Regions from separate parts of the Geobacillus sp. FJAT-46040 genome, predicted to be linked through region 3. Evidence: riboswitches for the same ligand, from Rfam matches in the RefSeq annotation. Region 3 holds a riboswitch; each other region holds the start of a gene.
The links. Region 3 has a riboswitch for S-adenosylmethionine ahead of mtnW (2,3-diketo-5-methylthiopentyl-1-phosphate enolase). Riboswitches for the same ligand answer to the same signal wherever they lie in the genome.
Positions count from the first base shown of each region.

Region 1 (10,682 bases), 2.0 Mb from region 3:
CTTCTTTGACGTTGGCGCGCCCGTAGCTTGCAGCGACCAAATTAAGCGATGCCGTCGTGCCGCGCGTAAAGATGATTTCCTGCGCCGATTGGGCGTTTAAAAACCGCCGCACTTTTTCGCGCGCGCCTTCGTACGCATCGGTCGCCTTCGTCCCGAGCGTATGGACGCCGCGGTGGACGTTCGAGTTGTACTCGCGGTAATAGCGGTCAAGCGTCTCAATCACCGGCAGCGGCTTTTGCGACGTCGCCGCGCTGTCAAAATAGACGAGCGGATGGCCGTTCACTTGCTGATGCAAAATCGGAAACAACGCGCGAATGTCGTTTACATTCATGATTGAACTTTCCTTTCAATCACTTCAATTAATTGGTTTTTCACGCCTTCAAGGGGAATCGCCTCGACAACCGGCGCCAAAAAGCCGTGGATGATGAGCCGTTCCGCATCGCGTCTCGGAATGCCGCGGCTCATTAAGTAATACAATTGGATCGGGTCAACGCGCCCGACAGAAGCGGCGTGGCCGGCCATGACGTCGTCTTCATCAATGAGCAAAATCGGGTTCGCATCGCCGCGCGCTTTTTCGCTCAGCATCAAGACACGCGACTCCTGGTCGGCGTTTGACTTCGACGCGCCGTGCTCAATTTTGCCGATGCCGTTGAAAATCGAGGTCGCGCTGTCGCGGACGACGCCATGTTTTAAAATGTAACCTTCCGTATGCCTGCCGTAATGGACGACGCTGGTCGTAAAGTTTTGCACTTGCTCGCCGCGGCTGACCGCGACCGTTTTCGTATCGCCGAACGAGCCGTCGCCGACAAGGCGGGTGATGTTCTCGGAGACCGTGTTGCCGTCATTCATCAGCCCGAGCGCCCATTCGATCCGTCCGTCGCGCCCGGCGATGCCGCGCCGATTGACATACGTCGTGGTGCCTTTGGCCAAATGGTCGACGGCGGCGAAAAAGACGCTTGCGTTCGCTTGGGCAAACACCTCGGCGGCCACATTGACGACCGCTTTTCCTTCTCGGCTTGCCGATATATAGTTTTCGACAAACACGACGCGGCTGTTGTCTTCCGCGACAATGATCACGTGGTTAAACAAGGCGATGTCATCTTCGTCTTGAATATAGACCGCCTGAAGCGGCGTTTCAATCTCCACGTTTTTCGGAACATAGACAAACACGCCGCCGTTGAGCAGCGCCGCATGGAGCGCGGCAAGGCGGTGCTCATCCGGCTTGACCGCCGTCATCAAATAGTTTTTCAGCAAGTCGCCATGCTCGCGCGCTGCTGTGAAGATGTCGGTGAAAATGACGCCTTTTTCTTTTAATTCATCGGACAGCGACACGTACGCCGGCGTATGGTTGCGCTGCACATACAAGTTTTTCGTTCCTTCGCCCGCCTCGATGAGCGCCTTGACCGCTTCCGGCAAATCGTCAAGACCATCATACGGCGCGCTGTCGACCGTGTGGCGGGCGAACTCGGTGAAATTCCATTTGTCGATTTTCGTCTTCTCCGGTTTCGGAAGCGGCAGCCGCTCCGCCAGCCGAAGCGCCTCAAGGCGCCGCGCCGTCAGCCAGTCCGGCTCGCCGCGCCCGCTTGAGAACGTGCGGATGTATGTTTCATCGAATGGGATTTTCGTTTCTGTCGCCATAATCCTCCTCCTAACGCTTACGCTTCTTGTCCGACCGTTTCGTCTTCAATGCCAAGCTCTTTTTTGATCCAGTCGTACCCTTCCGCCTCAAGCCGCTGCGCCAGTTCCGGACCGCCGGATTTGACGATGCGCCCTTGCATCATGACGTGCACGTAATCCGGCGTGATGTAGTTCAATAACCGTTGGTAGTGAGTGATGATCAAACAGCCGAATTCGCTGCTGCGCATTTCGTTGACGCCTTTGGCGACGATTTTGAGCGCGTCAATGTCCAATCCGGAGTCGATCTCGTCCAAAATGGCGATTTTCGGTTCAAGCATCATCAGCTGCAAAATTTCATTTCGCTTTTTCTCCCCGCCCGAGAATCCTTCGTTCAAGTAACGGTGCGCCATATCCGGGTTCATTTCGAGAAACGCCATTTTTTCATCGAGCTTGCGGATGAATTTCATGAGCGAAATTTCGTTGCCCTCGCCAAGCCGGGCATTGATCGCAGCGCGCAAAAAGTCGGCGTTCGTCACTCCACTGATTTCGCTTGGGTATTGCATCGCCAAAAACAGGCCGGCGCGCGCCCGTTCGTCGACTTCCATCTCAAGGACATCCTGGCCGTCGAGCGTCACCGATCCTTCTGTCACTTCATATTTTGGATGGCCCATAATGGCCGATGCCAGCGTCGACTTCCCCGTTCCGTTCGGACCCATGATGGCGTGGATTTCCCCGCCTTTGACTTCCAAGTCCACTCCTTTTAAAATTTCTTTTCCCTCCACGGCGACGTGGAGATTGCGAATCGTCAATACCGCCATGCAGCATACCTCCAATTCCCGATTGAGAGTCAGTTCGCTCGCTTGTCTTCTAGCGATCGCTCATTCTCATTTTATTCTCATTACAATTTTATAACAAATGAAAACTACCTGCAACTTCCCTGCTCTGTTTTTCACGATGGCCGTGTGAAAAAATAGCGCCTTTTACTATTTTACACGAAAACCTCAAGCTTGTACGAGTTTTTGCAAAAAAAAGCCCCCGTTTTTTCCGGAGTCTAGTGAGCCGCCCGCAGCTCGCGGAGGCATTCTTGCACGAGCGTCACCGCCTGGCTCATCGCCGCCCCGCCGCCAAACGCGGCCGCCGTACTGGCGCGTTTGAACAACCGATGAAGCGCGGGAAAACAGACCGGCCGCGGCGTCTCTCCATCCAAAACGGTTTTGAACTTTCGGGTGGCTCTTTTTTGTGCAAAAAATAACGGAAGCGATTCGCTTCCGTTATTGATTGTTTGTCGCCGCTGGAATGACGGCGCCGTGGTATTTTTCTTTAATGAAATCTTGGATTTCTTTCGATTGCAGCACTTCGACAAGCGTTTTGATTTCTTTCCGGTTTTCATCGCCTTTGCGCACCGCAATAATGTTCACATACGGATTGTTTTTCGGCGACTCCACGGCGATCGGGTCTTTCGCCGGGTCCAAACCGGCGTCAAGCGCATAGTTGGCGTTGATCAGCACCGCATCGCCTTCGCCGTTTTTGTAAATTTGCGGCAGAAGCCCGGCGTCGACATCGGCCTTAAATTTTAAATGCTTTGGATTTTCGATGATGTCATTGACTGTCGCTTTCGTTTTATCGACGCCCGGTTTCAATTTGATGAGCCCTTTTTCTTGCAGCATCGACAAAATGCGGCCATGGTCGGCGACCGAGTTGCTCATGATGATCGTCGCGCCGTCCGGCAGTTCTTCAATGCTTTTGTATTTTTTGGAATACAGGCCGATCGGCTCGATATGAATGCCGCCGGCGTTGACGAAATCATAGCCGTGTTCTTTCATTTGCGATTCCAAGTACGGAATGTGCTGGAAGTAGTTGGCGTCGATGTCTTTATCAGCCAACGCTTTGTTCGGCAAGATGTAATCTTGGAACGTAATGATCTCCAAGTCGATGCCTTTTTTCTTCAAAATCGGTTTCGCTTTTTCCAAAATTTCCGCGTGCGGCACGTTCGACGCGCCGACTTTCAACTTCACCAATTTGCCGTCTTTGCCGCCTTCCGCGCTGTCGTTATTGTTGCCGCCGCATGCCGCCAAAGCGAGCACGAGAATGGCGGCGAGCAACACACCCAACCATTTCTTCATCAGTTGTTTCCCCCTTTATCGTTTATCGATTTTCGAAGTGACAAAGTCACCGATCAGCTGAATGATAAATACAATGACCAACACCAATACGGTTGCGACAAATGTCACATCGTTATGGTTGCGCTGGAACCCTTCCAAATACGCCAAGTTCCCAAGCCCGCCGGCGCCGATGGCTCCAGCCATCGCTGTATAGCTGACGAGCGACACCGCCGTCACCGTAATGCCGGAGACGAGCGCCGGCAAAGACTCCGGCAGCAGCACTTTCCAAATGATCGTCCACGTTGAGGCGCCCATCGCTTGGGCTGCTTCGATGACGCCTTTATCAATTTCGCGAAGAGCGATTTCGACCATGCGGGCGTAAAACGGCGCGGCCCCAATGACCAAAGCCGGCAGCGCCGCATTGGCGCCAAGCATCGTCCCGACAAGCCAGGTGGTAAACGGAATGAGCAAAATGATCAAAATAATAAACGGAATCGAGCGGAAAATGTTCACAAACGCCGCAATCACTGTATTGACAAACCGGTTTTCCCATAGGTTGCCCTTCGCTGTCAAAAATAGAAGCAAGCCAAGAACGATTCCGAGGACGAAAGTGGCCGCCACCGCCACTCCCGTCATATACAGCGTCTCGACCGTCGCCGCCCACATCGTCTCCCATTGCACGTTCGGCAGGAGGTTAGCGAGCATCGTGAATCACCTCCACCGCCACCTGCTGGCTTTGAATGTAGTCAAGCGCCCGGTCGATTTCATCCCTCGCCCCGTCGAGGTGCACGAACAGCACCCCATAGGCGCCTTGATGGGTTTGCGAAATTTTCCCTTGCAAAATGTTGACATCGACGGCAAACTGACGCACCACTTCGGTGGTGAGCGGCTTTCCGGCTGCCGCGCCGACAAACGTCAGCTGCGCGATCAGCCCGCTCGGGTATTGGCCAAACAAATGAGAAATCGCCTCTTCCGTCTCCTCGGGCTCGATCAGCTGCTTGACGAACCGTTTCGTGATCGGCTGCTGCGGGTTGCGGAACACATGCAACACTTCGCCTTGCTCGACGATTCGGCCGCTTTCCATCACCGCAACGCGGTCGCAAATTTTGCGGATGACGTGCATTTCATGGGTGATCAGCACAATCGTCAGCCCGAGCCGCTTGTTGATGTCAACGAGCAAGTCCAAAATCGCATCGGTCGTCTGCGGGTCGAGCGCCGATGTCGCCTCGTCGCACAGCAAGACTTTCGGGTTGTTGGCGAGCGCCCGGGCGATGCCGACCCGCTGCTTTTGCCCGCCGCTCAGCTGCGACGGGTAGGCATCCTCGCGCCCGGAAAGGCCGACAAGCTCGATCAATTCATCCACCCGCTTGTTCCGCTCCTCTTTCGGGACGCCGGCAATTTCAAGCGGAAAGGCAATGTTTTCCCTGACTGTGCGAGACCAAAGCAAGTTGAAATGCTGGAAAATCATCCCGATTTCTTGACGCGCCTTGCGCAGCTCCCGCCCTTTGATGCGCCCCATGTCGCGGCCGGCGACGATCACCTTGCCGCTCGTCGGCTTCTCGAGCCCATTGAGCAAGCGGATGAGCGTGCTTTTCCCCGCGCCGCTGTAGCCGATAATGCCGAAAATTTCCCCTTCGCGAATCTCAAGCGACACATTGTCGACAGCCGTGACCGAGCCGTTGGCCGCTTGATAGATTTTCGTCACTTGTTCGAGTGTAATCATCGTTTCACCTTCCTCCCCAAGCGGCGGAGCGCAAAAAGAAAACCTTTCTGCCCGCAGAGAACAGAAAGGTATTGTGCACCATTCTGTCTCTTATCTCTCAAAGCAGGCCGCTTTGTGTGAATTGGCACCATTTCAGCACATGCGCTGACGGTTGCCGGGCTTCATTGGGCACATCCCTCCACCTCTCTTGATAAGAGCGCAACAATCACCTATTCGATTGACTACAGCTGTGATTGTATCACCTTGTGTCGAACATTGTCAATAAAAATTTCACCCAACATGCCGATACGGCTTAGCCAAATGGAGGAGCGACTCAAGCAGCAACAGATGACGAAAGCTTCCCGATACATGCACTTCGCGCAGCCGGACGAGCTGCTGCAGCTTCAGTTCGCCGTTCAGCAGGGACGCGAGCGCCTCTTTGGAACCGCGCACCGTCAATGTTTTCCGTTCATCGTTTTCCATCCCTCTAGCGGCTGATTCCTTGCCGATCAACAGCAAGGCGGTTTCGTCATCGCTTTCAAACCGAACATACAGCTGCTCATCCGGCAAAATCGGCACCAAATGGTGCAACACTTGCATCCGTTCCACGAACTGCCCAACTAATTCACGCATTTCCATGGATATCCCCTCCCCCATTTTTATTTTTTTCACTTCCACCTGAAGAGGAGAAATCCTTTACAAAAATCTCGACAACCCGTTGACGAACGAGCGCCGTTTTTGTCATTTCCCAAGAAATGTGTCAAACAGCGTCAAAAAAAGGCGAATCATCGGGACGGCAAGCAGGCTTGAATCACTTCGTACAAATACGGAACGGAATGAAAGGCATACCACTTGCCTGCGACCGTTCCGTCCCTAAAAAGAAGCAGGCAAGGAACGCTTTCAATTTTCCACGCAACGGCCTGCTCAGGGATATAGTTGATGTCCGTTTCGTAAAACGGCAGCGCCGGAAACAACTGCTCCACCACCGTGAGCATCCGCCGCGCCAGCTGGCACGTGCCGCACAGCGGGGTATACAAGTAAAGGGCCAGAAGCGGCTCGACTTCCACCACTCGCATGACATCGTTTCGGTCGATCGCTTTCACTCGCCTCTTCCCCTCATGAGCGATTCGATGCGGACGTCGAAACGAGCGCGCAACAGCACTTGCGCCAAGTGCCAAGGCGGAGCGGCCGCCACTTCGCGATACGCCCGGTCAATGTAAAGATGCTCCGCCTCTGGAAACATGCGGCGAAACTGCCGGCGCAATTTTTCTCCCGCCTCATCGGCATCGGCCAAGACGTATACACCGCATCCTTCCAGCTCATCGGCCAGCTCCTCAAGGCGCGCATCACTGATCGTGCCGTTTGTGCAGACGATGACGACTGGTTCGTTCAGCACCGCCGCCACTTTTTGCTTGTCTGATCGCCCTTCGACGATGATCACTTTTTCCACGCGTCGCATGTCCGACCCACCTAACTTCAAATGAGGATACTATTATTGTATGTCTTGCGCCGGCCAAATGTTGAAAATGAAAAGCAACAGCCATCCACCGTTGCCTTTCAACACCAGCCCGCTTCCCCGTCGCAATCGACATATTTTTGGTCCGGCTCAACGGTAGCGGTCACCTGTTTGTAAATTCTTCCGTTTTGTTCGGTATACCCCTTTTTCAACGGGACGGCCGCCGGAAGCGGAAGGCGCCCGATGAGCTCTCCTTCCTCGTACAACTCCAGCGAGCGGCCGTTCAGTTTGCCGATGATCCGGTCCGTGACATCTATGCGCGTCGTTTGCAGCGCCATCGCGAGCACCCCTTTTTTCAATCAAATTCCGGTATGTATAGAGTGCCCGAATCGAAGCGAAGATTGCAGGAACGTTTATCCTTCGTTGATCATCGCCTCGTATTGTTCCGCCGTCAACAAATTGTCGATTTCGCTCAAATCATTCGGTTTGACGACGATCATCCACGCTTTGTCATACGGCGATTCGTTCACGTACTCCGGATGGTCATTTAACGCCTCATTCACTTCAACGACCGTGCCGCTGATCGGCGCATACAATTCCGAGACCGTTTTCACCGATTCAACGCTGCCGAACGGCTCGTTCGCCGTAACCTCTGCGCCGACTTCCGGCAGCTCGACAAAGACGATGTCGCCAAGCTCTGATTGGGCGTAATCCGTAATGCCGATGCGCACGTTCTCTCCTTCCACGCGCACCCACTCATGCTCCTTTGTATAGCGAAGTTCTTTCGGCGTGTTCATCGTATCCCTCCATTGCGACAAAATGTATATTCCTTTTCATCATAACCGATTTTCCGCAAAAACTCACTGAATTCACCCGATTTTGCAAAAAATTTTTTATGTCCCCGCCGCGAAAAACGCCTCGTATTCTTGTTCGCGAAAGCCCACGACGACCCGCTCGCCGTCCGTCAAAATCGGCCGTTTGACCAACATCCCGTCCGAGGCGAGCCAATCGAGCATCTCGTCTTCCGATGCGCGGTCGAGCTTGTCCTTCAAGCCAAGCTCGCGGTATTTCATCCCGCTCGTGTTGAAAAATTTTTTGAGCGGCAGCCCGCTTTGACGGTGCAAACGGGCGAGCTGCTCTTTCGTCAGCGGCTCGTCGACCAAATGCACCGTTTGCACCTCAATGCCGTGTTCATCCAACCATTTTTTCGCCTTCCGGCACGTTCCGCATTTTGGATACCAATAGAGCGTGAGCGCCATCTTCACTCCTCCCTTTCATTTCCGCTGTGTGGCAAACAAATAAGAAGCACCAGGCAAACGCCTGGTGCTTCCCATTATCACACAATATACCGTTCGGCTTCAATGAGCGCGGCGGCCGCTTCGCGTTTTTTCGCGATCACGTTGATCGGCGTATGGCGCGTCAGCCGTCGGAGAGCGGCGAGCATCATCCGCAGCGTGTCTCCTTGTTCGACGGCGACGAGCGTTTCTTTCGCATGGGCTTCAATTTCATTGAACGCCTCTTGGCAGAAAATTTGCGTGTACAGCAATTTTTGTTTGTTTTTCTCCTCACCGCTCGCCTGAATCGCTTTTTCCGTGCGCAAAAGCGCTGATTCCATCGCATAAATGTTCGAGACGATGTCGGCGATGTTGACGAGCACTTCTTGCTCTTCTTCAATGCGCTGGCCGTATTTTTGCGCCGCTAAACCGGCGACCATCAAGGCGATTTTTTTCGCGTTGCGCACCAAGTATTTCTCTTGTTCCAGCGCGCCCGTCCCCGGCTCTTCGGCGGCCATCATCATCAGTTCTTCCTGAAGCTGCTGCGCTTTTTGGAAGAGCGGCAGCTCGCCTTTTAACGCCTTTTTCAAATACATGCCCGGCACGAGAAGGCGGTTGATTTCGTTCGTCCCCTCGAAAATGCGGTTGATGCGCGAATCGCGGTAGGCGCGCTCAATTTCGTATTCCTGCATAAAGCCGTACCCGCCGTGGATTTGCACGCCTTCATCCACGATGTAATCGAGCACTTCCGTGGCAAAAAACTTGTTCAATGAGCATTCGATCGCATATTCGGCGATCGATTTCGCCACTTCTTTGCCATCTTTCGCCTTTTCCGCATCAAGCAGGCTCATCCGTTCATCGAACAAGCCGACCGTGCGGTAAACCGAGCTTTCGGCGGCATACAGGCGCGACGCCATCGTCGCGAATTTTTCCTGCGTCAACGTAAACTGCGAAATCGGCCGTTTGAATTGCTGGCGCTGATTGGCGTATTTGAGCGTGATTTCAAGCGCCCGCTTCGCGCCGCCGACCGCCCCTAACCCAAGCTTGTAGCGGCCGATGTTCAAAATGTTGAAGGCGATGACATGGCCTTTTCCGATTTCACCGAGCACGTTTTCTTTCGGCACCGGCACATCTTGCAAAATGAGCGTTCTTGTCGACGAGCTTTTAATCCCCATTTTCTTTTCTTCCGGACCAGTTGAAACGCCCGGGAAGTCGCGTTCCACGATGAACGCGGTGAAATGTTCGCCGTCGACTTTTGCATAGACGACAAACACATCAGCAAAACCGGAGTTGGTGATCCATTGTTTTTCGCCGTTTAAAATGTAATGCGTGCCTTCCGCGTTTAATCTCGCCGTCGTTTTCGCGCCGAGGGCGTCCGAACCCGAGCCAGGCTCCGTCAAGGCGTAGGCGGCGATTTTTTCGCCGGTCGCTAAATACGGCAAATATTTTTGTTTTTGTTCTTCCGTGCCAAACAACACAATCGGCAGCGAGCCAATTCCGACGTGCGCCCCGTGCGAAATGGCAAAACCGCCGGCCGGCGCCATTTTTTCCGCAATGATGGCCGAACTGACTTTATCTAGGTCCAAACCGCCGTATTCTTCCGGAATGTCAGCGCTTAACAAGCCGAGCTCGCCCGCTTTGCGAAGCAATTTCACGGAACGGTCAAACTCGTGGTTTTCCAAATGCTCGAGCTGCGGGAGCACTTCATTGTTGACATACTCTTCCGTCGTTTTGGCAATCATATGATGTTCGTCGGTGAAATCTTCCGGCGTAAACACGCGCTCCGCCGGAATGTCTTCAATCAAAAAGCTGCCGCCTTTGATCGCTTCTTCCATCGTTTTGGCCATCGTTGATTTCCTCCCCCGAAAGATGATTGATGATCCGGGCGGCAACGCCGCCCGGGAAATAGACGTTCCATGCAGCCGGGCAAATGCGGATGCATGCCTCGCGCGAGCTGATGAAGCCCGCTCGCTGTCAGCTGCCGCTACAGCAGCTCAAACACGCCGGCCGCTCCCATGCCGCCGCCGATGCACATCGTGACGATGCCGAACTGCACGTTGCGGCGCCGCATTTCGTAAAGCAAAGACAAGGTCAGCTTCGCGCCCGTGCAGCCGAGCGGGTGGCCTAGAGCAATCGCCCCGCCGTTGACGTTGACAATGTCTTCATCCAACCCAAGTTCGCGGATGACTTGGATCGATTGCGAGGCGAACGCTTCGTTCAGCTCGATCAAACCGATGTCGGACAGCTCAAGGCCGGCCAGCTTCAACGCTTTCGGCACCGCAGCGACCGGGCCGATCCCCATCACTTCCGGCGGCACGCCGGCAACCGCGAACGAACGAAACTTGCCGAGCGGCTTCAAGCCGAGCGACTCCGCTTTTTCGCGGTCCATCACCATGACCGCCGCCGCCCCGTCGCTCATTTGCGACGCGTTGCCGGCGGTGACGGTGCCGTTTACCGCAAACGCCGGCCGGAGTTTCGCGAGCGTTTCCATATTCGTGTCCGGGCGCACGCCTTCATCTTGTGTAAAGACG
Region 1 covers NZ_NISS01000001.1:19,115-29,796, reverse strand. Annotated here, with positions in the region: gene CD000_RS00165 (cysteine desulfurase) at 1-331, opposite strand, end outside; gene sufD (Fe-S cluster assembly protein SufD) at 328-1,638, opposite strand; gene sufC (Fe-S cluster assembly ATPase SufC) at 1,656-2,435, opposite strand; partial or broken gene CD000_RS00150 (carboxymuconolactone decarboxylase family protein) at 2,669-2,758, opposite strand; gene CD000_RS00145 (MetQ/NlpA family ABC transporter substrate-binding protein) at 2,889-3,740, opposite strand; gene CD000_RS00140 (methionine ABC transporter permease) at 3,756-4,424, opposite strand; gene CD000_RS00135 (methionine ABC transporter ATP-binding protein) at 4,414-5,442, opposite strand; SAM riboswitch class I at 5,530-5,639, opposite strand; gene CD000_RS00130 (sterol-binding protein) at 5,713-6,060, opposite strand; gene CD000_RS00125 (thioredoxin family protein) at 6,207-6,524, opposite strand; gene CD000_RS00120 (toprim domain-containing protein) at 6,521-6,880, opposite strand; gene CD000_RS00115 (YusG family protein) at 6,979-7,215, opposite strand; gene gcvH (glycine cleavage system protein GcvH) at 7,291-7,674, opposite strand; gene CD000_RS00105 (arsenate reductase family protein) at 7,771-8,136, opposite strand; gene CD000_RS00100 (acyl-CoA dehydrogenase family protein) at 8,214-9,998, opposite strand; gene CD000_RS00095 (acetyl-CoA C-acetyltransferase) at 10,136-10,682, opposite strand, start outside.
Region 1: it holds a riboswitch for S-adenosylmethionine, as region 3 does, so the genes downstream of both, CD000_RS00135 (methionine ABC transporter ATP-binding protein) here and mtnW (2,3-diketo-5-methylthiopentyl-1-phosphate enolase) in region 3, are expected to answer to the same signal.

Region 2 (10,682 bases), 370 kb from region 3:
TTCCCGCGGGCGGGCTGACGGTCCGTTTTTCTGCCATCGTCATCCTCTCCTTTTTCCTCTTTGCTTTTTATTGTAAGGAAGCCAAGAGGATGGAGATAGATTCTCGTCTTTTCAAGATGATCCATTTTTTTTGAAATTTCTTTTTTCTTTTCGCTTCATCTATCCATTTCTTTTGATATATGTTCATTTCTTTTGAAAAAACCGCCTACCGCGGTGATGACGGTTTCAGCCGTTGTTCATCGCGGTAGGCGGTCGGCGTCTGGTTCAGTTCGGCTTTAAAGACGCGCATCAAATAATGGGCGGTGCGAAACCCGGTTTGTTCGGCGATTTCTTTAATCGACAAATCCGTCTGCCGAAGCAGCCGTTTCGCTTCCTCAAGCCGCCGGTTGGTCAGCCACTGGCGAAACGTCACGCCGCGCTTTTTCGACAACAAATGGCTGAAATACGCGGGGCTGCGCCCGGCGGCGGCCGCGACCCGCTCAAGCGTGAGCGACGGATCGCGAAAATGCGCCTCCATATAGCGGAGGCCGCGCTCCACGGCGTCGACGCGCGCGTCTTCCTCGGCCTGCTTGGCCTCATGGAACAATCGATATAAAAATAAAATCAATTCTTGAACGATGCGATACAAGACGGGATTGTACAAAATGTCTTGAAAAATGCGCATATACTCCCGCTCGGTTCCGCCGCGGTCAAGGCCGTATGTTTTCATAAACCGGCGGATTTGCGCCAAGATGCTCGTCAGCCGCGTCCGCACCATCTCCGGGCTCGGAAACGGCGGCTTCCAATGGGAGAATTCGCGCCGCAGCCATCGCTTCACCCCTTCATGGTCGAACCGCTCGAGCATCTCGATCCATTGCCGCTGCTCCTCCGGCGTCAAAAAGGGATCGAGCTCACGCCACTGTTCGTATTCCGAAGCGGGAGCGATCACCTGGCGATAGCCAATGAAAAACGTCGTCTCGAGCAGCCGGCGGGCCGCTTGGTATTGCCCGCGCACCGTTTTCCGACCATCAGGCGGCATCACGACAACCGCGAGCGGCTCATGATGCTCCTCTTCCCAATCGCGCAACAGCTTCCACGCCTCTTCTTTCCCGTCGCCCGGCAAATCGGGAAGCAGGCAAACCGCCATATGGGTGAGCGGCAATACGCGCGCCCGTCCGCGAAACGGATAGCTCGTTAAAAAGCGGATCACTTCTCGAGACAAGGCAGGCTGTTCCGCCTGCACAAGCCATACATGGGTGGAAGCTGCGGCGGGGTCATCGTAAAATAATGCGCGGTAGTCGTCATGGCCGTCAAAACCCGCTGTCAGGCTCGAGCGGCTGTTGGAGGAAAGCGAAACCGCCGTCCTCAACGCTTGTTTCAGCCTGGCGGGCTCAAGCGGCTTGACAAGCAAATCGACGCATTGCCAGTCGATGGCTTGTTTCGCCCGCGCAAACGTCGCCTCGGCCGTTGCGGCAATCACGCGTTGGCAAAACAAGCGGACGTGGGCGGTCGCCTGCGGCCATCGTTCATACGGAATCATGTCGAGTTCGACGTACAATAGCTCCGGCGCCTCCCGCTCCAAGACGGCCATCATCTCCTCGACCGTAGCCGCCGTATACACCCGCTCAATCGGCAAGGAATACGCGGACACGAGCCAGCGGATCGCTTCTCGTTCCTTGTCGTCCCGTTCGGCAATGACCAATTTCACGTTCTCACCGCCTTGGCTGCAAGCGTTGAAAATGAAGGAGCGCCTCCATGCAAAAGGCGGCCGCCAACGCCACCGTTTTTCCGCCTTCATCCAAGAGCGGATTGACTTCGCAAAGGTCGACGCTGATCGTTTTCGGATGGGAAACGATTCGGCGGATGAGCGCGCGCGCCAGAGACGGGGCGAGCCCAAACGGCGACGGCGCGCTCACCCCCGGCGCGGCGGCTGCACTGATGGCGTCCATGCAAATGGTGAGCATCACCGCATCATGATCGGCGGCAAATTTCTCAATTTGTTCATAGGCGGCCTCGATCGGCCCTGCGGTCAGCTCGTCTTCCAGCATGTAACGGCACCGATACGTCTCGGCGTCCGCAAACAGCGCCGCCGTGTTGCCGAGCCGCTGAATGCCAAGGCAGAAGTAGCTCACTTGATCGTCTTGATCCAATATTTGCCGAAACATCGTCCCGGATGTCGGCCCGTCATCGTACGGGCGCAAATCAAAATGGGCGTCAATGTTGAGGATGCCAAGGCGGGCTTCGGGCCCGAGCGCTTCGCGAACGCCCAAGTAATGGCCGTACGCCGTCTCATGGCCGCCGCCGATCACGATAGACGCCATCCCGTTTTTCAGCAGGCGGGCGACCGCCTTCCCAAGTTCAGTCTGGCTTTGTTCGAGCCGTTCATCGACGCAAACGACATCGCCTGCGTCATAGACAACGACCCCTTCCGGAAGATGCCAAGGCAGCCGGGCCAGCGCCGCTTTGACGGCGGCCGGCGCCTCTTTCGCCCCTTGGCGGCCTTGGTTGCGGCGCACTCCTTCGTCGCACGCAAACCCGATGAATGCCGCCGCTCGTTCCACCGTCTCCAATGGCTTGGACAAATCGAGCAGGCGAATGCGCTGATGAAGGCGAAACGCCTGCTCATCGCTCACGCTGTCAATCCGTCCCGTCCAACGGCCGGCGTCTGGCGGTTGATACATGAGACCATCTCCTTTCCATCATCCGCTGCTTGTTTCTTTCGCCACAGCTTTGCCGTTCTCCTCCCCATGCACGCGAAAAGAGGAAATCGCCGCCGTTTGGCGAATAAAAAACATGATTGACAACAGAAAGGGTGTTCCACATGAAGCCAATGACCAACTTGCACGCTGTCATCGCCGGTCAAAGCGCGCCGCCCCCATGCGACGAAACGCTCGGCGTCCGCCTGACGGAAGCCCGAGACGGCTATGCGAAAGGGGTATGGACGATCCATGAATCGCTCCTCAACGGCAACGGGGTGATCATGGGCGGGTTCGTCGGAGCGGCGGCGGACATTCTCATGGCGTATGCGGTGACGACCTTGCTTCGCGATGACCAAATGCACGCCTCCATCAACTTGCAGACGACGTTTCACCGCCCAGCGGCGGCTGGAGAAGCCGAAATCGAGGCGCGGGTGGAAAAGTTCGGGAAAACCGTCGCCTATGTAACCGCCATCGTGCGGCAAAACGGCAAAGAGGTGGCGAGCGCCACGTCGTCGGTGCTGATCATGGACAAACCGTGAAGGTGATGGATCTCCAAAAGGCGTTTTTGCGCATGCTCGTTCTCCTTGGATTCGACGAGTCCAAACAGCAGCTGCTGTTGTTGTTTTGAAACGCATGGAAAGCGATGATCAGAGGAATCCGAGAAAACCGGTGAAAAACGATGATGTTCGCCAAATCGGTGGTTTTGTTGAAAAAGGAGAACCAATTTCACAAGGTTTCCCCACTTGAGAAGAGGCGTTGTCGAGTTGCCTTTTTCATGACATCATCAGTCCTCAATGGCGAAACGAGGTGAGGCGCAGCCGTTTTCGACCAGTTGCCAAGCGCCGGAGAAAGCGCTGTCAAAAACAGCCGCTCTCCGGCGCCTTTCGTTGCTTGTTACCCACGGACAAACGTTTTCGGCATTACGACGGCGACGACTTGCCCGCGGGCGCACAGTTCGCCGTTGGCGAACACTCCGGTGTCCACTTTCCATTTTTTCGGATGAATCTCCATCACAGTGCCGACGGCGACAAGCGGCACTCCATGCAGCGTCGGCTTGACGAAATCGACGTGAAGCGACGCAGTGACAAAGCGCGGCGGCGTTTCCCCGCTCCCTGGTTCATGGCCGTTTTTCCGATGCAAGGCAAGCGCCGCTGAACCGGTGCCGTGGCAATCAATGAGCGAGGCGATCAGCCCGCCGTACACAAACCCTGGAATCGCCGTATGTTCCGGACGCGGCGTATACACCGTCACCGTTTTGTCGCCCCGCCACCCGGTGCGGAAATGGTGACCTTGTTCATTCAGACGCCCGCAGCCATAGCACCAAGCGAATTCATCAGGGTAGTCGTCTTGAATCGCGTGCACGATCATTTCTTCCACGTCATCCTCCCCCTCTCTTTTTCTAGTATACCATTGAATCGAGAAGACGACGACTCCTACATGGACGGTTGTTGTCTAGCGGCAGGCAAGGCCATACGAAGAAAAATGGAACGAAGCGCCAATCGCCAGACGGCAAATTCATAGGCGGCCCAAACAGCTGGCCGCCTAGCGTGACGCCATTTATCGAGCAGGCTCGTAAAACTCGATCCATTCGCCGTCGGGCCCGAGGAAGAACAAATATTTGGCCCCGTTCGGAAGTGTCGTTATTTCTTCCCACACAAGCGGCACACCGAGCGACTGAAGCCGTTCTTTCTCCTGCTCAATGCCTTCCACCGTAAACGCCACATGGTGCACTTTTCCTTCCGTCGGCAAATCCGGATTGTATCCTTCGATCAGCTCGACAATGATCGAGCCGCCAATCCCTAAAAACGCCAATTTCATCGTGCCGTTCGTATGAATCATTTCGTCGAGCAGCTCCAAGCCGACAACATTTTGATAAAACTCTTTCGATGCTTCGATGTCTTTCACTTGAATGCCGACATGTTCAAATTTTTTGACTGCCATTCGTCCCTCTTCCTTTCTATGACTCCATTAACCATACAGCTTGTAAATACGGCGTCATCTGCATCGGGAAAATCCCTTTTTTCCCAAGCTCTGTCCATATGTAGCGGTCAAGGGCGTACGGTCCGTCCGCCTTCCATTCGTCCGCCTCGCTGTCGGTCAACAACACTGAAAAGGTTGTCCCTTGCGCTTTCCCATACAAGTGGGTATATCCGCCCCCGCGGTCGACATGAACCGCCGCTTCAGGGTCAAACCGAATCAGCTCCGCCTGCACGCAGCGCATGACACAAACGGCGAACGCAGCGGCACGGAGATGAGCGGCCATGCAAGCGCGGAGCGAAACCGCCTCCTCCACTGTTTCTCCTTCACCCCCTATCGACAAAAACCCCTTTCGCCTCGGAATGATGCGAAAGGGGGCAACCGTTCTTATCATCCAAAGCGAGACCGCTTTGCGGGTGTTAGCACCTTGCCGGCGGCAGGTTGCTGTGGGGTCATCAAGCCCGTTCTCTCGCCCACTCTTGATAAGACGTATGCAATTTGTCTTCTATCTTATCATACATCATCAAAGGCAACAATCGTCATTGTTCGACTTCCGGTTGCTCGGACGTGACGCCGACATCTTTCCACGTCAGCTTCGAGCTCGGGTCAACCGTGAAGTTAGCGACGCGGTTGTTGACGGCATAAATGGCCGAACGATACAACGTCGGGATGACCGGCACTTCTTCGTTCATCAACTTTTGCCATTCACTGTAAATTTTCCGACGATATTCTTTGTCAAACGCCTGTTCGGAATGGCCTTTTTCCAACAGTTCATCGTTTTTCTCATTCACCCAGCGCGAGTAGTTGAACATGACGTTGCGGCCGTACAATCCGTACGGGTCGACGTCCGTTCCAGTTCCCCAAGCGGCGGCGTAGACATCCACTTTCGGATCGTCTTTTTCGACCATATCGTAGAAGGAGTTGAACTCCGCCAAGCGTCCGTCTACAAGCTGAACATCGAGGCCCACATCTTTCCAGGATTGCATATAAAATTTGGCCAGCGGTTCAGCGATGTCCCCACCGCTCATCGCCAAGAAGTTGATCTTGAATTTTTTACCGTTTGGATCTTCGCGGAGGCCATCGCCATCTACATCTTTATATCCCGCTTCATCCAGCAATTGTTTCGCTTTTTCCGGATTGTACGTATATCCTTTGATGGAGCTGTCATGATAGCCCGGGAACGACGGCGGAATGAGCGTGTTCGCCGGGAAGCGCAAGCCATGATACAGGCGGTCAGCCACCTCTTGGTTGTTGACGGCATACGCCATCGCTTGGCGCAGTTTTTTGTTTTGGAATTTCGGATTGTCCATTACGTTTTCCTGCTTTTTCGCATCCCAATGGCCGAGTTTAACGCTTGGCCGACGAAATTTATGCACAGCATCATCACTAAAATAAGCAATGACGCAGGCAACCAAACCCACCATTTGTTTTGCAAAACATCCGGGTTGGTCGCATAGCTGACCAACGTCCCTAAGCTCGGCGTGCTCTCCGGCAGCCCGAAGCCAAGATACGTGAGCCCGGACTCGATGCCGATGTTGCCCGCCAAATTTAACGTCAAATTGACGATAATGATCGAGCTGAGGTTGGGCAAAATTTGAAAAATAATGATTTTCCAATCTGGCGTGCCGAGCGTTTTTGACGCGCTGACATAATCCAGCTCGCGCTCGGCCAGCGTTTTGGCGCGGATCAGCCGGGCTTTGCCCGTCCACAAAAACGCGCTCATGATCAAAATGAACGTCAATACATTATATTTAGGCACAATGGCGACAAAAACAATAACGAGCATCAAAAACGGCAGAACGAGAATGAAATCGATGATGCGCATAATGACATTGTCAATCCAGCCGCCGAAATAGCCGGCCACAAGCCCCACCACAAGGCCGATCGCACCTGTGATTAGCGTAATCGCCAGGCCGATCGTAAAGTAATTGCGGGCTCCAATGATCAGCTGGCCGAACACATCGCGGCCGCCATAATCGGTGCCAAGCCAATGTTCCGCCGATGGCGGCGAATGAATGGCCAAAAAGTCTACCTTTACAATTTCCTCTACTCGACAAACAGAGGAGGGCGATGCTGTTTCATTTTTTCCGCCCCGTAACGTGCAAGCCAAAACGCAAAAACGCAGATGCCCATGACGAGACATCTGCGTTTTTCCATCATTTAAACGACCGCGCCGCTTGCACTGCTTTTTTCCATCCTTCATAGAGAGCGGTACGCTTGTCGTCATCCATCTTCGGCTCAAACCGGCGCTCGAGCTGCCATTGGGCGGCGATGTCATCTCGGCTGTTCCAGTAGCCGACCGCCAGCCCGGCCAAATACACCGCACCCAAGGCCGTCGTTTCATTCACAACCGGACGTTCGATCGGAACGGCAAGCAAATCGCTCTGGAATTGCATAAGGAAATTGTTTTTTACCGCCCCGCCGTCAACGCGCAACGTGGTCAGCGAGATGCCGGAATCGGCTTCCATGGCGGCGAGCACATCTTTTGTCTGGTAAGCGAGCGATTCCAAGGTGGCCCGGATGAAATGCTCTTTCGTTGTGCCGCGCGTGAGGCCAAACACCGCCCCGCGCACTTCGCTGTCCCAATACGGCGTGCCAAGCCCGACGAACGCTGGGACGACATACACCCCGTCGGTCGACTCGACTTTTTCGGCGTACGCTTCGCTGTCAGCCGCCGTTTTGATCATCCGCAAGCCGTCGCGCAGCCATTGAATGGCCGAACCGGCGACGAAAATGCTGCCTTCAAGGGCGTATTCAACCTTGCCGTCAATTCCCCAGGCGATCGTTGTGAGCAGCCCGTGTTTCGATTGCACCGCTTTTTCCCCCGTATTCATCAGCATAAAGCAGCCGGTGCCGTACGTATTTTTCGCCATCCCTTCCGTAAAGCACGCCTGGCCGAACAAAGCCGCCTGCTGGTCGCCCGCGGCGCCTGCGATCGGCACCTCCACGCCGAAGAAATGATACGGAACCGTTTTCGCGTATACTTCCGAGGACGGGCGCACCTCAGGAAGCATCGCCTTTGGCACGTTTAAAATCGCAAGCAGCTCGTCATCCCACTCGAGCGTATGAATGTTAAACATTAATGTGCGCGACGCGTTCGAGTAATCGGTTACATGGGCGCGGCCGCCGGACAGCTTCCAAATGAGCCACGTATCAATCGTGCCAAAGAGCAGCTCTCCTCGCTCCGCCCGTTCGCGCGCCCCCTCGACATGGTCCAAAATCCATTTCACTTTTGTCCCGGAAAAATAGGCGTCAATAAGCAAGCCGGTTTTTTCGCGGAATAGCGGGTCATACCCTTTCGCTTTCAGTTCATCGCAAATGCCGGCCGTCTGCCGCGACTGCCAGACGATGGCGTTGTAAATCGGGTTGCCGGTGTCTTTCTCCCACACCACCGTCGTCTCCCGCTGGTTCGTAATCCCGATCCCTGCCACTTGTTCCGGCTTCACTTGCGCCTCGGACAAGACGCTGGCAATGACCGCAAGCACCGATCCCCAAATTTCATTGGCGTTGTGCTCGACCCAGCCGGGCTGCGGAAAATATTGCGTAAACTCTTTTTGCGCCATATGGACGATTTCGCCCTTTTGATTGAACAAAATCGCGCGCGAACTCGTTGTGCCTTGGTCGATGGCTAAAATGTATTGATTCATGACATTCTTCCCCCTTCACCTTTATTTGCTTACAAACCCGGTACGCCAACTAGAGAGAACGGCGGCTTGCGGCGCTGGCTGTTTTTCCTTTTGCCATCTTCGCCGCCGCCAAAACGACTGCGGTTGCCGCCAGCACTCCCCATAATGCGCCTGTCGGTTTTCCCAAGAAAACGGCTTTATAGACCAAACTGCCTAACGCGCCGCCAAGCAGCGGTCCGACGATCGGCACCCACGCATACGCCCAATTCGATGACCCTTTCCCTGGGATTGGCAACAAAAAGTGGGCTAACCGAGGCCCAAAGTCGCGGGCCGGATTAATGGCGTATCCCGTCGTGCCGCCGAGCGACAGGCCGATCGCCACGATCAAAAAACCAACGACAAACGGATTAAGCCCATCGGCGAACTGGTTGGCGCCAATGGCCAAGATGGCCAACACCAACACAAACGTGCCGATGATCTCGCTAAGCAAGTTGGCAGCCGCATTCGGCACGGCCGGACCTGTCGCAAACACGCCAAGCTTGACGCCCGGGTCGTCCGTTTCTTTCCAATGCGGCCAATAGTGGAGGTAGACAATGACCGCTCCCATGACGGCCCCAAGCACTTGCGCCGCAATATAGCCCGGCACGTCTTTCCACGGAAAATCACCGGCGAGCGCCAACGCGACTGTCAGCGCTGGATTGAGATGGGCGCCGCTATACTGGCCGACAGCGTATACGGCCACGGCCACCGCCAACCCCCACCCCATCGTAATAACAATCCAGCCGGAGTTGGCCGCGTATGATTTTTTCAAGTTGACCCCGGCGCATACACCAGCGCCGAAAATGATGAGCAAGGCTGTGCCGATGAGCTCCCCTAAAAATGGCGACATTTGTTCTCTTCCCCCTTTTCTTCATTTCGTGATTTCTTCTTCCATTTCCTGTTTGTCCAGCCCCTCCGGAGGGTGAACTGTTGGGCGAAAAAGCAAAAACCCACACACTTCCCCGCTCATCAACGAGGAATATGTGTGGGTCTCCGCTTCTCCACCACAACGTTATTAACTTGCTTTTAGCATATCATCTGTTGAAAACGCTGTCAACCTATTTCTTCGACAAAATTTGCACATAATCGAAGTCGAGCGTATCGACCGCGTCTTCGATATGAAGGCGGGTGATGAACCGGTACGACCGGCCCGGGCGCGATGGCGGCAAGGTTTCCGGAATCGTGTAGGAAAACGGGATCTCCTTTTTCTCGCTCGGCTTGATCGAAAACGCTCCGGCCGCCGGAATGACGGCGACAATGGCATCCAGTTCCTTGCCGTTTTCGATTGTTTTTTGCACGAGCTCCACATCGAGCCGCTCGATCCTTTGTTCCACCGTTCCGCCGTAAATGTGGACGATCCCTTGAATCATTTCCCCCTGGCGCCATAACGATTTATTTAAGATCAAGTCGACGCGCGCCGACCCGACTCCGACTCTTGACATCATTTTGCGCAATAACACCGTAGTCACCTCTTTGTCTCTCTTGTCATATCATCATACGAAAAAACGAAGCCGCCTGTTTCAACGCGAGCCAAAAAATAAACAGACGATGCTGGCGCGGCACGTCTGCCCCTGGGAGAAACAGGGACGAATGCGGCTTGTTTTGTTACCGCTTACATTCGAGATTACCGCATTCGCCTTCCGCTGTCAATTGGTTATTCGTACACATTTTCGTTTTCGATAATGTAATCGATTCGAATGACCGGGACGTCCTGTTGCTCGACTTCCGCGACAATCAAGCCGACGCGGTCATTATAGATGCAAAACATATCCTGCCCTTTGCGAAACGCCGACTCTCCGTACGAAAGGACCATGTGGTAAATTTTATTGTCGCTGAAATAACGGCGGCTGACCCGGCTCCCTAACCGGACGATCACTTCTTTTCCCGCGATTTTTCCGCGGTACATCCGCTCTCCCCCTTTTTGTCGTTCCTATTCCAATGTATGGGCGTTGTGGCCCGCTCATGACTATTTTCTCCCCGGACGGCCTGTTTTCCTTTGCTGAACAGCATTTTTTCAGCGGGGGACACTTTTTTTCGGAAATTTCCTTTCTTTTGCTTGACGCGGCAGCTCCGAATAGTGTATAGTAAAGTCATCACATAACAGAATATATTTCAGGCATTCATCATGAGGACGCACCTTGGTTGGCTGTGAAGTATATTTTGTTATTTGATAAAAATCTTGAGGTTAGCCGAACAGGCTAAAGGTATTAGGAGGAATTCAGTATTATGCAACGTGGTAAAGTAAAATGGTTTAACAACGAAAAAGGCTACGGTTTCATCGAAGTGGAAGGCGGTTCGGACGTATTCGTTCACTTCACGGCGATCCAAGGTGAAGGGTTCAAAACGTTGGAAGAAGGCCAAG
Region 2 covers NZ_NISS01000001.1:1,635,562-1,646,243, forward strand. Annotated here, with positions in the region: gene hutU (urocanate hydratase) at 1-37, opposite strand, end outside; gene CD000_RS08620 (helix-turn-helix domain-containing protein) at 206-1,687, opposite strand; gene hutG (formimidoylglutamase) at 1,692-2,660, opposite strand; gene CD000_RS08630 (PaaI family thioesterase) at 2,801-3,217, shown strand; gene CD000_RS08635 (PaaI family thioesterase) at 3,573-4,055, opposite strand; gene CD000_RS08640 (VOC family protein) at 4,236-4,619, opposite strand; gene CD000_RS08645 (hypothetical protein) at 4,636-4,971, opposite strand; SAM riboswitch class I at 5,040-5,144, opposite strand; partial or broken gene CD000_RS08650 (ABC transporter substrate-binding protein) at 5,195-6,004, opposite strand; partial or broken gene CD000_RS08655 (ABC transporter permease) at 5,965-6,702, opposite strand; gene glpK (glycerol kinase GlpK) at 6,812-8,302, opposite strand; gene CD000_RS08665 (MIP/aquaporin family protein) at 8,352-9,170, opposite strand; gene CD000_RS08670 (sporulation protein) at 9,379-9,780, opposite strand; gene CD000_RS08675 (hypothetical protein) at 9,975-10,226, opposite strand; gene cspD (cold-shock protein CspD) at 10,547-10,682, shown strand, end outside.
Region 2: it holds a riboswitch for S-adenosylmethionine, as region 3 does, so the genes downstream of both, CD000_RS08645 (hypothetical protein) here and mtnW (2,3-diketo-5-methylthiopentyl-1-phosphate enolase) in region 3, are expected to answer to the same signal.

Region 3 (10,682 bases):
AAAAACTGTCGGCATAGCTAAAAAACGGACGCCTATCGTTTGGGCGTTCGTTTTTTTCTGTTTTGGGGCAGGATCTTTTCTTTCGTAAGACGAAATATACAAGATGGTTCCATTTTTGAAGGAAAGAGAGGTCTTGCTGATGAACAACAACGAGCACCTGACAAAACGCCGCGGCATGACGGCGGAAGATTTGCTTCGCCTCCGCTCGGTGCGCGACCCGCACTACGCGCCGGACGGAACGCGCGTCGTGTTTGTGGAAAAATCGATCGACGAAGAAAACCAATACCGCTCCCATCTATCTATGTGGACGGAAGACGGCGCCGTCCGTCCATGGACGTTCGGGCGCTGTCGCGACACGAAGCCGCGCTTTTCCCCGGACGGCGAAACGATCGCCTTTTTGTCTGACCGCTCGGGGCGTGTGCAGCTTTGGCTGCTGCCTGCCAATGGCGGCGAAGCGCGCCAGCTGACGTTTTTCAAAAACGGCGTGCGCGATTACGTCTGGTCGCCGGATGGAACGTTTCTCATCGCCCTAACGACGCTTGGCGATGATGAAACGATTGAAGACCGCGAAGAACCGGAAAAGGCAGAAGTGAAGCGAGCCGACCTGAAACCGCGCGTGATCGAGCGGCTGTATTACAAATCGGACGCGGCTGGTTTTCTTGACGGCAAACGGGCGGTGCTCACGCGCATCGATGTGCTGTCAGGAAAAATCGAAGCGTTGACGGGCCGCGAGGAGGAAATCGGTTCGTTTGCGATTTCGCCAAACGGACGGACGCTTGCCTTTGTCGCCAACCGAAACGAGGATCCGGACACCGCCTTTACCCGCGACATCATTTTGCTCGATCTCGAGAAAAAAACAGAAACGAACTTGACGAACGGCTGCGGCGCGTTCGCTTCACTCGCCTGGTCGCCGGACGGAATGAAGCTCGCGGCCATCGGCCATGATTTGGCTTATCTTGGGGCGACGCTTCACCGGCTTTACGTCTTTGAGCCGGAACGTGGAACGAAGCGGGTGTTGACCGCCGACTGGGACGTCCATCTCGGTGACGCCATGGTCGGCGACATGCACGCTGATGCGAAAGGCCCGGGCCCGATTTGGGCGAGCGACGGAAGCGGCCTGTATGTCACCGCCTCAGAGCGCGGACGCGTCAAGGCATATTTCGTCTCGCTCGCCGGCCCGATCGTTCCAGTGGTCGAAGGAGATTTTCATCTATACGGATTCACCGTCCATCCGAATGGACGGCAAGCCGTCGCCGCCATCAGCTCGCCTACGTCCGTTGGCGATTTATATGCGGTCTCGCTTGCCGATGGAACGAAAACACGGCTTACGCGTGCCAGTCAACTACCCCCACTTAGCTAACGCTTGAAGTGGGGGCTTGCAACTCCCCAGAAGTACAAGCGGACTTCGTCCTCCTTCCTTGACTTGGGGTTGCATCAGGGCAGGTTGACAACTACCCAACGACGCAGGTCATGCCTGCATCGTTACCGATTCTCTCGGTGTGTCTGTTGGCAGTACTTGGCTTCCACACACAACAGACGGATCTACGCTCGATGTTTTACGGTTACAACGTTTCCTGTAACCAACTCCATACATCGAGTAGCAGTTATTGGAGTGCCTTTATTAAACGGTTTTCTCCACGCCTTTATTATATCATACACAAAAGAAAAGGGGAACGCGCATTCCTCTCCCACTTACTCCCTTTGGTCGTTGAAGTGGGAGTCTCCTGCGCGAAATAGGATGAAACCGCCTGAGCTTGACGAAGGGGAAAAGGCGCCGCTTGTCGTCGAAATTCACGGCGGGCCGCATGCGATGTATGGATTTACGTTTTTCCATGAATTGCAGCTGCTCGCTTCATCCGGTTATGCCGTGCTGTTTACGAACCCGCGCGGCAGCCACGGATACGGCCAGTCGTTTGTCAATGCGGTGCGCGGCGACTATGGCGGCATGGATTATGAAGACATTATGGCCGGCGTCGACGCCGCCATCAGCAAGTTCGACTTCATTGACGAGACACGGCTTGGCGTCACTGGCGGCAGCTACGGCGGGTTTATGACCAATTGGATCGTCGGGCATACCGACCGGTTCAAAGCGGCTGTCACTCAACGTTCGATTTCCAACTGGCTCAGCTTCTCTGGCGTGAGCGACATCGGCTACTTTTTCACGAAATGGGAAGTCGGCTGCGACGTTTGGGAAGACGCTGAGCGGCTTTGGCATCATTCGCCGCTCAAATACGTCAAACACATGCGCACACCGCTTTTGATTTTGCACAGCGAACGCGATTACCGCTGCCCGATTGAGCAGGCCGAACAGCTGTTTGTCGCCTTAAAGCAGCTCGGGCGGGAAACAAAGCTCGTCCGCTTTCCGGACGCCAACCACGATTTGTCGCGCACCGGCAACCCGGTGCTTCGCCTTGAGCGGCTTCGCCATATCGTCGACTGGTTTGACCGCTATTTGAAAGGAGCATCGCATTAATCCGAAAGGAGAACCACCATGTACGCACTCGTCATTGGTGGGACAGGCATGTTAACCGACGTGTCGCTTTGGCTCGTGCGAGAAGGGTACCATGTATCCATCGTCGCCCGGAACAGGGAACGGATGGAACGGCTCATCGCCCGCGCCGCACATCTGGAGGCCATTACCCCGCTTTTGGTCGATTATCGCGATCATGATGTACTATGTTCCTTGATTCACCAAACAATCAATGAAAACAGAGCCTTCGACTTTGTTGTCGCATGGGTGCACAGCGACGGGAAACAGGCGTTTCCGGCCATCATCCGGGAAAATAGCAGACATCCCGGTCCTTGGCGTCTGTTCCACGTGCCCGGCAGCCGGGCCCATCCGGCCGAGGCAAAGCGGGAACTCCGTTTGTCTTCCGCTTGCCTGTACCGGCAAATTCAGCTTGGCTTCGTGATCGAAGAGCACAGCACGCGTTGGCTCACCCATCAAGAAATCAGCAGCGGCGTCATTGACGCCATTCGGCGTGATGCGCCGTTTCATCTTGTCGGCACACTAGCATCAGAGAAGAAGCGGCCGCATTAATGGGAAGCGCCCTCTCGTTTGTACCGAGAGGGTGCTTTGTCCGCCTTTGGCGCGGATGGTTTCACGATGGAAGCAGTTCGACATAATCGCCCGTTTTCAAGCCGGCCGCGTTCGCTTCATCGGTGTCAATGTGCATATCTAATGCAAAATCTTCGCTGACGCGGACGATCACTTCGTCAAAAATGAGCGCCCGCTCCCCTTGCGTTTTCACTTTCACAACTTGTTTATCGCGGACGCCAAACGTCTCGGCATCTTTCGGCGTCATATGAATGTGCCGCTTGGCAATGATCACCCCTTTGTCGACGGTCACCGTCCCCTTCGGCCCGTGAATCGTAATGCCCGGCGTTCCGTCAATATCGCCGGATAAGCGGACCGGGGGCGCGACGCCGAGCTTGAAGCTGTCGGTTTTCGAAATTTCAAGCTGCGTCAGCGAACGGACCGGTCCGAGGACGCGGACGTTTTCAATTTTCCCTTTCGGCCCTTCGACCGTCACCGTTTCCTTGGCGGCGAACTGTCCGGGCTGCGACAACGGCTTGAGCACCGTCAGCTCGGCGCCTTCGCCAAACAGCGCCGCCATGTGTTCTTTTGATAAATGAATGTGGCGATTCGATACCCCTACTGGAACCATCAATGGTGATCTCTCCTTTTTTGCTGGCTATGGTATGTTCTTTATATAACGTATCCATTTCCGGCAAAATTAAAGAGGCCGACCTCGCGTCAGCCCCTTGTTTTTGCCCCATATCCTAATTTTTTCAGCAGCGCAATCGCCTGCTCTTTTTCTGCCGCCGTCAGCGCCGAAACCGTTTCGTGAATTTTTTCCGCATGCTCGGGAAATACGCGCTCAATAAACCGCCGCCCCTCTTCTGTAATGGACGCGTACGTGACGCGCCGGTCCTTTTCGCAGGCGCGGCGGACGATCAATCCTTTGTTTTCCAGTTTGTCAATGACGTAGGTGATGCTCCCGCTCGCCAGCAAAATTTTTTCGCCAATTTGCTGGAGCGGCTGATCCCCTTTATGGTATAACAATTCTAACACGGCAAATTCGGTCGGATTGACCCCGAATGAGTGGATTGATTTGTTCACTTGGTCGCTTACGGCGCGGTAAGCCCGCGACAATACGATAAACAACTTTAGCGATTGCTCGAGTTCTTGCTCTTTTTGTTCCATGCCATCCAACCCTTTGCATTTAACCATTTCTTACTTGCATTATACTTGAACAGCAAACAGGCAGGCAACCGTTTTTGCCAGGCGCTGGTCCATTTTTCTCGCCAGCGGCCGTTCCTTTCGCTATGATAATTTTGTTATAGGGCAGCGCTTGGGCGATTGTCACATTTGTGGAAACGGCGCATATGAAAAAATAAAGGCTGATGAAGGGGGAATTGGATGAACGAGGTATTGACCGGCAGTGTGCTGTCCGCCTTATCGACCGGACTTGGCGCTGTGCCGATTTTGTTTATGGCCAAATCGCTCACTCACCGCTGGCGCGATGTGCTCCTCGCGTTTTCAGCCGGCATTATGATGGCGGCCTCGATGACAAGTCTTATTCCCGAGGCCCTGCGGTCCGGCGGTTTTGAGGCGCTCGCCATCGGATTGGCGGCGGGGGTGCTCGTGTTAACGTTGCTTGAGATGACCGTCCCCCATATCGACTTGGAGCATACGAAAAGCGGCTTGCAATTCGACGAAAAGGCGATGCTCATCATCGCCGCCATTGTGATGCACAATCTCCCCGAAGGGCTGTCAGTCGGGGTGAGCTACGCCTCAGACGGCGCTTCGCAAATCGGCAATTTGATCGCATTGGCCATCGGCTTGCAAAACGCGCCGGAAGGATTTTTGGTCGCCTTGTTTTTAGTCAATCAGCAGATTGGCCGCTTTAAAGCGTTTGTCATTGCCACGTTAACCGGCGCGGTCGAAATTGTGACGTCTTTGCTCGGCTTTTATTTAACCTCTCTCTTCCGCGGCCTCGTTCCATACGGGTTGGCGTTTGCCGCCGGGGCGATGCTGTTCATCATTTACAAAGAGCTCATTCCCGAAAGCCATGGCGACGGCAACGAACGGATCTCGACGTACGCCTTTATTATCGGCATTTTGTTTATGATTTTGTTAACCGAATCGTTTTAGCGGTCTCTCCTTCCGTCATCGAGGCAAGCTCTCCTCTCCATACAGAACGAAACACCCCGCTGCCTTGCCTGGCAACGGGGTGTTCTCATTATTGGACAGCCTCTTCTTTCTCTTCATACGGATGGGCGACCCAACCGGACGGGTCGATGAACAGGCGGACGGCTACGACTTGGCGGTCGTCCATGAGCGTAAAGTAGTGCGGATTCCCTTCCGGCACGGAAATGACATCGCCGGCTTCCAGCTCGACGTCAAAATAGCCGGTCTCTTTGTCGCCTTTGATAATGAAAATGCCATGGCCGGCCGTAATGGCGCGCACTTCATCTTCCGTATGGATGTGCACTTGTTCAAATTTTTTCAGCAACTCATCCAAGTTCGGCGTCGCGTCGGACAGAGCGACGATATCCCACGTTTTGTAGCCGCGGCGCGCCGCTAAATCTTCAATTTCGTCTTTGAACGTCGCTAAAATTTCATTTTTTTCTTCATCTGTCAGAACATATTTATCGCGCAAATGCTCCGGCAGTTTCGTGATGTCCCAATGTTCATACAACACCCCTTGACTGTTCAAAAACGCGCGCACATTGTCTTCTCCTTCAATCACTTGGCCCGTTTTTCTCACTTTGATGACTGCCATTGTTCACATCCTCCTTTGGAAAAATGTATATGGATTAGCCAACCGGCAGGCCGGCCCGCTGCAAAAGCAGCCGCTTCACCTGCCAGCGGAACAAAAACTCCCATGCCTCCAAATGTTTTTTCGCTTCAAACGCTGTACGCCCCCAGACCGTGATGCCATGGTTTTGGATCAACACGGCGCCGGCGTCGCCATGGATATAGTTCGCAAACTCCCGAGCGAGCGTCGGAATGTCGGCGTAATTGTCAATAATCGGGATGCGCACGGCGGCATTTTCCTCCCAAATGCCGAACGCCTTGATGATTTCCTGGCCGGAAAAGACCGCTTCCCCGTTTTGCGCATACAGTTCAGAAATCAAGTTGTTGTCGACCGTATGAACGTGCAAGACGCAGCCGGCATTCGTCCGTCCGTAAATTTCCGCGTGCAAGAGCGTCTCGGCCGAGGGCTTCAAGTTTGTTTCCTCCGCCGGTTTTCCGGCGGCGTCAACGAGCAGAAAATCCTCATCTGTTTGCTTCCGCTTATCCTTGCCGCTCGCTGTCACCAAAAACGTCAATGGGTCGTCTGTCACCTTGATCGACAAATTGCCGCTTGTCGCGAAAAACCAGTCGCGGGCGGCGAGCTCGGCTTTCACTTCCGCGAGCTCGTTCCACTTTTTCACGAAGATGCTCATACGATCACCTCCATTCGCTGCAACGCATCAATCACGTCAAAAAACGTTGCAAACGGCGCATGCGGCAAGCCGAGCTCTTGGCATTTTTGGAGCAGAAAATCGCGCGCCAGCACGTAATCCGCTTGCTTCGCCACCGCTAAATCCGTAATCGAATCGCCAATGACGACATGGTATCCGTCCGGGCGGGCAAGCTTGCGAAGGAGCGATGGCTTGCAGCAGCCGCAGCCGTTTTGGCACTCACCGTCGCACGCATGCGGCCATGTGATGCGGATCGTCTCACCGCTGAAATCGGAGCCGTTGCAAAAAATGCGCTCCGGTTCAATGAGCCCTTCAAGCAGCGGATAGACAAAAAAGTCGATGCCGCCGCTGACGATATAAAGCGGAATGCCTCGCTCTTTCGTAAACGCGACAAACTCTCGGAATCCCGCGCGCAACCGAGCGGTGCGCCGCAGGAAATCCACAATTTCATCCTTCAACGTGGACGGAAGGAGGGAAAACATCTTCCCGACTCCTTCCTGAACAGAAATGCGCTCAGCGAGAATGTCGTCTTTTAACGCCTCCCACTCCGGCGGGGCGAACTGTTTCATAATCGCGATGATGTTGTCGTTTTCCGTAATGGTGCCGTCAAAATCACAAAAGAGAACGAGCTGTTTCGTCATGCTTCCACCTCAACGACGCCCCAGCGGTCGATCGCTTTTTGCAGCGCTTCGTTTTCTGCTGCCGCCGCACGCAGCGGACGGCCGGCCAGCACTGCGTCGATCGCCGCGCGAAACGCCCGTCCGCCACCGATCGCCCCGTCCGGATGGCCGTGGATGCCGCCGCCGGCGTTGACGATGCTGTCAAGGCCGAAATCGCGGATGATGAGCGGCACCAATCCCGGGTGAATGCCGGCCGACGGAACCGGAAATGCCCGAGCGAACGGCTCTTGGTCGTCGGTGAGCGCCCTTGCAATGCCAAGCGCCTGCTCACGCTCCAAGGCCACGCTGCCATACGGCGACGGGAACAGGACAAAGTCGGCACCGGCGAGCCGCAAAAGCTTTCCAAGCCAAAGCGAAGGAGCCACCCCATAAAACTCCGACGGCGTAACAGCGCCGCTGAACGCCGGGTGAGCCATAATCGGCACCGCAATCTCCTCATCCTCGCGCAACGCCTGCAACACGTCAAGCCCATAAGCGAAGACGTTAAACAACAGCACATCAGCGCCAAGCTCGGCGGCTCGTTTCGCTTTGTCCTTTAACGCAAACGTTTTGCCGGTCAAGTTGACGGCATACAACGTCCGCTTGCCTGTTTGTTCGTACACTTCCTGAAGGGCCGCCTTGCCCTCGGTGATCCGCTTTTCAAACGGAAGAAGTTCGCTGTCAAACAAAATTTCATCGTCTTTGACCAGGTCAACGCCGCCGAGCGCCTGTTTTTTCAATTCCGACGTCAAGTACGCCAAATCGCGGCCGATCATGCCTTTAAAAATGCTCATCAACAGTGGGCGGTTATGCACCCCGACTCGGTCGCGAATGCCGTCGATGCCAAAGCGCGGCCCAGGAAACTGTCGCTTCCATTCATCCGGAAACTCTAAATCAAGCAGCCGCACTTCACCGTCGAGCGACAGCTTGCCGAACGTCGTGACCAACAATGCCGGCAAATCGGCGCTGAAGTTGACTGTCGGGTAGGCGATTTTGACGATCGCCCGCTTCAGCCGCTTGCCGAAATAGGCGTTTACCCGCTCGCTTTCGCCAAGCTCTTCAATAGCGACGACTTCCCCTTTATGTTTGCGAAGCTGCTCCTGCTCCAACGCCGGCAAGTCGGTCCACGTGCCGATCGTCAAGCCGAGCGCGATCCCTTCCGCCTTTTTCCGAATGTCTGTTTCATCATGAAGCAAATACGTTGCCATCACTGCACTCATCGTTCATCCCTCTCAATCTCGAAATAAAAACGCCTCTTCATAAGAAGAGGCGTCACTCATCCATGGCGCTCTTCTTATCTCTCAGCGTTTCCGCTGCAAGAATTAGCACCGTGCTTGGCGCGCGCCAAGCCGGTTGCCGGGCTTCATTGGGCTCGTCCCTCCGCCTGCTCTTGATAAGAAAGCCTGCTCGTTTATGCACTTATCAAACAATTGGCAAATTTACTTTGAATTATGACATCGCCGATTGGCGTTGTCAATCATTTTTCAAAAATTTTTTTCGAACAATCCAAGGCGGCCGATCCGCTCCGCTGCTTCGCGAAGCCGCGCTTCATCGGTCAAGAGGCCGACGCGCACATACCCTTCGCCGTGTTTTCCAAAACCGATGCCTGGGGCGACGGCGACGTGCGCCCGCTCAAGCAACAGATCGGCAAATTCGGCGGATGATGCGCCTTTTGGCAACGGAAGCCAGGCGAAAAATGATCCAGACGGCGCCGGCGCTTCCCAGCCGATCTCGCAGAGCGCAGCGATGAACGCATTGCGGCGCGCCTCATACAATGCGACCAACTCCGTGACACAATCTTGCGGACCAAGGAGCGCCGCGGCGGCCGCTTCCTGGATGGCGCCGAACAAGCTGACATACAAATGATCCTGCAAAAGCTCAAGCGCCCGAATGATCCGCTCGTTGCCGACGGCAAACGCCACGCGCCAGCCGGCCATATTGTATGTTTTCGAAAAGGTGTAAATCTCGACGCCGACGTCTTTCGCCCCATCGGCTTCCAAGAAGCTGACCGGTTTTCGGCCGTCAAAGCCGATCGCCCCATAAGCGAAATCGTGCACGACGGCAATGCCGTGCTTGGCGGCAAACGCCACCGTCTCCGCGAAAAATTCCTTTGTCGCCGTCGCGCCAGTCGGATTGTTCGGATAGTTTAAAAACATGAGCTTCGCTCGGTCGGCGACCGACTCCGGAATGGCTTCGTAATCCGGTAAGAATCCGTTTTCCGAAGAAAGCGGCATCATCTCCATCCGCGCGCGGGCAAGCACGATCCCCGACCAATAGTCCGGATAGCCCGGGTCCGGGACAAGCACCACATCGCCCGGGTTGACGAGGCAAAGCGGCAGCTCGACAAGCCCGGCCTTGCCGCCGAACAAAATGGCGACTTCGCGGTCTGGATCGACGTTCACCCCGTATTCACGCGCGTAAAACGCGGCAATGGCTTCTTTCAAAAAGAAGTAGCCTTGAAATGGCGAATATTTATGGTATTTCGGATTGGCCGCCGCCCGCTGCATCGCCTCAACGATATGCTTTGGCGTCGGCTGATCCGGGTTGCCTTGCCCTAAATTGATCACGTCGCATCCGGCCTTGATTTTCTCCCCGACTTTTGCGACAAGCGAGGCGAAAAATTGCTTTGGCAGCTGCTCAAGCAGCTCGGAAAAAGGAATTTCCATCGTCATCGCCCACACCTTCTTAAAAAATTCTTGAAATTCTAGTGCAACATCATATATCGTAAAAAGCAAAATGTAAAGCAAAATTTTTTCGAGGTGAAAACTCATGACGATCCGCATCGCCTGCCTCCAGCTTGATATTGCGTTTGGCGACCCGAACGAAAACGAACGGTGCGCGGAAAGCGCCATTGAATCGGCCGTCAAGGACGGCGCGAATATCATCGTGCTGCCGGAATTATGGACGACCGGCTACGATTTGACGCGCCTAGATGAGATTGCCGACGAAGGCGCCGAACGGGCGAAAGCGTTCGCCTCCCGCCTAGCGCAAGCACACAACATCCATCTCGTCGCCGGCTCGGTCGCTAAAAAAACAACAACCGGCGTGACGAACACGATGATCGTGGCCGACCGGAGCGGTCAAATCGTCGGCGAATACAGCAAACTCCATCTGTTTCAATTAATGGATGAACATTTGTATTTGCAGCCGGGAAGCAGCTTAGGCTTGTTTTCGCTCGACGGGCTTGCATGCGCCGGGGTCATTTGCTATGACATCCGCTTTCCGGAGTGGATTCGCGCCCATGCTTTGGCTGGGGCGGAAGTGCTGTTTGTCGTCGCCGAATGGCCGCTTCCCCGCCTGCACCATTGGCGGACGCTCTTGATGGCGCGGGCGATTGAAAACCAATGCTACGTCGTCGCCTGCAACCGGGCTGGCCGCGACCCGAACAACGTCTTTGCCGGCCATTCGCTCGTCATCGACCCATGGGGCGAAGTGATCGCCGAGGCGGACGAGAAGCCGGGCATTCTCTCGGCCGACATCGATCCCGCACTCGTTGCGGACGTCCGCGCGCGCATCCCGGTGTTTGCCGACCGCCGGCCGCACGACTAC
Region 3 covers NZ_NISS01000001.1:2,004,220-2,014,901, forward strand. Annotated here, with positions in the region: partial or broken gene CD000_RS10545 (amino acid permease) at 1-17, shown strand, start outside; partial or broken gene CD000_RS10550 (TolB family protein) at 140-1,340, shown strand; partial or broken gene CD000_RS10555 (alpha/beta hydrolase family protein) at 1,739-2,473, shown strand; gene CD000_RS10560 (short-chain dehydrogenase) at 2,492-3,040, shown strand; gene CD000_RS10565 (phosphate propanoyltransferase) at 3,102-3,668, opposite strand; gene CD000_RS10570 (MarR family winged helix-turn-helix transcriptional regulator) at 3,758-4,207, opposite strand; gene CD000_RS10575 (ZIP family metal transporter) at 4,424-5,158, shown strand; gene CD000_RS10580 (1,2-dihydroxy-3-keto-5-methylthiopentene dioxygenase) at 5,247-5,789, opposite strand; gene CD000_RS10585 (methylthioribulose 1-phosphate dehydratase) at 5,824-6,456, opposite strand; gene mtnX (2-hydroxy-3-keto-5-methylthiopentenyl-1-phosphate phosphatase) at 6,453-7,115, opposite strand; gene mtnW (2,3-diketo-5-methylthiopentyl-1-phosphate enolase) at 7,112-8,353, opposite strand; SAM riboswitch class I at 8,425-8,533, opposite strand; gene CD000_RS10600 (pyridoxal phosphate-dependent aminotransferase) at 8,618-9,805, opposite strand; gene CD000_RS10605 (carbon-nitrogen family hydrolase) at 9,903-10,682, shown strand, end outside.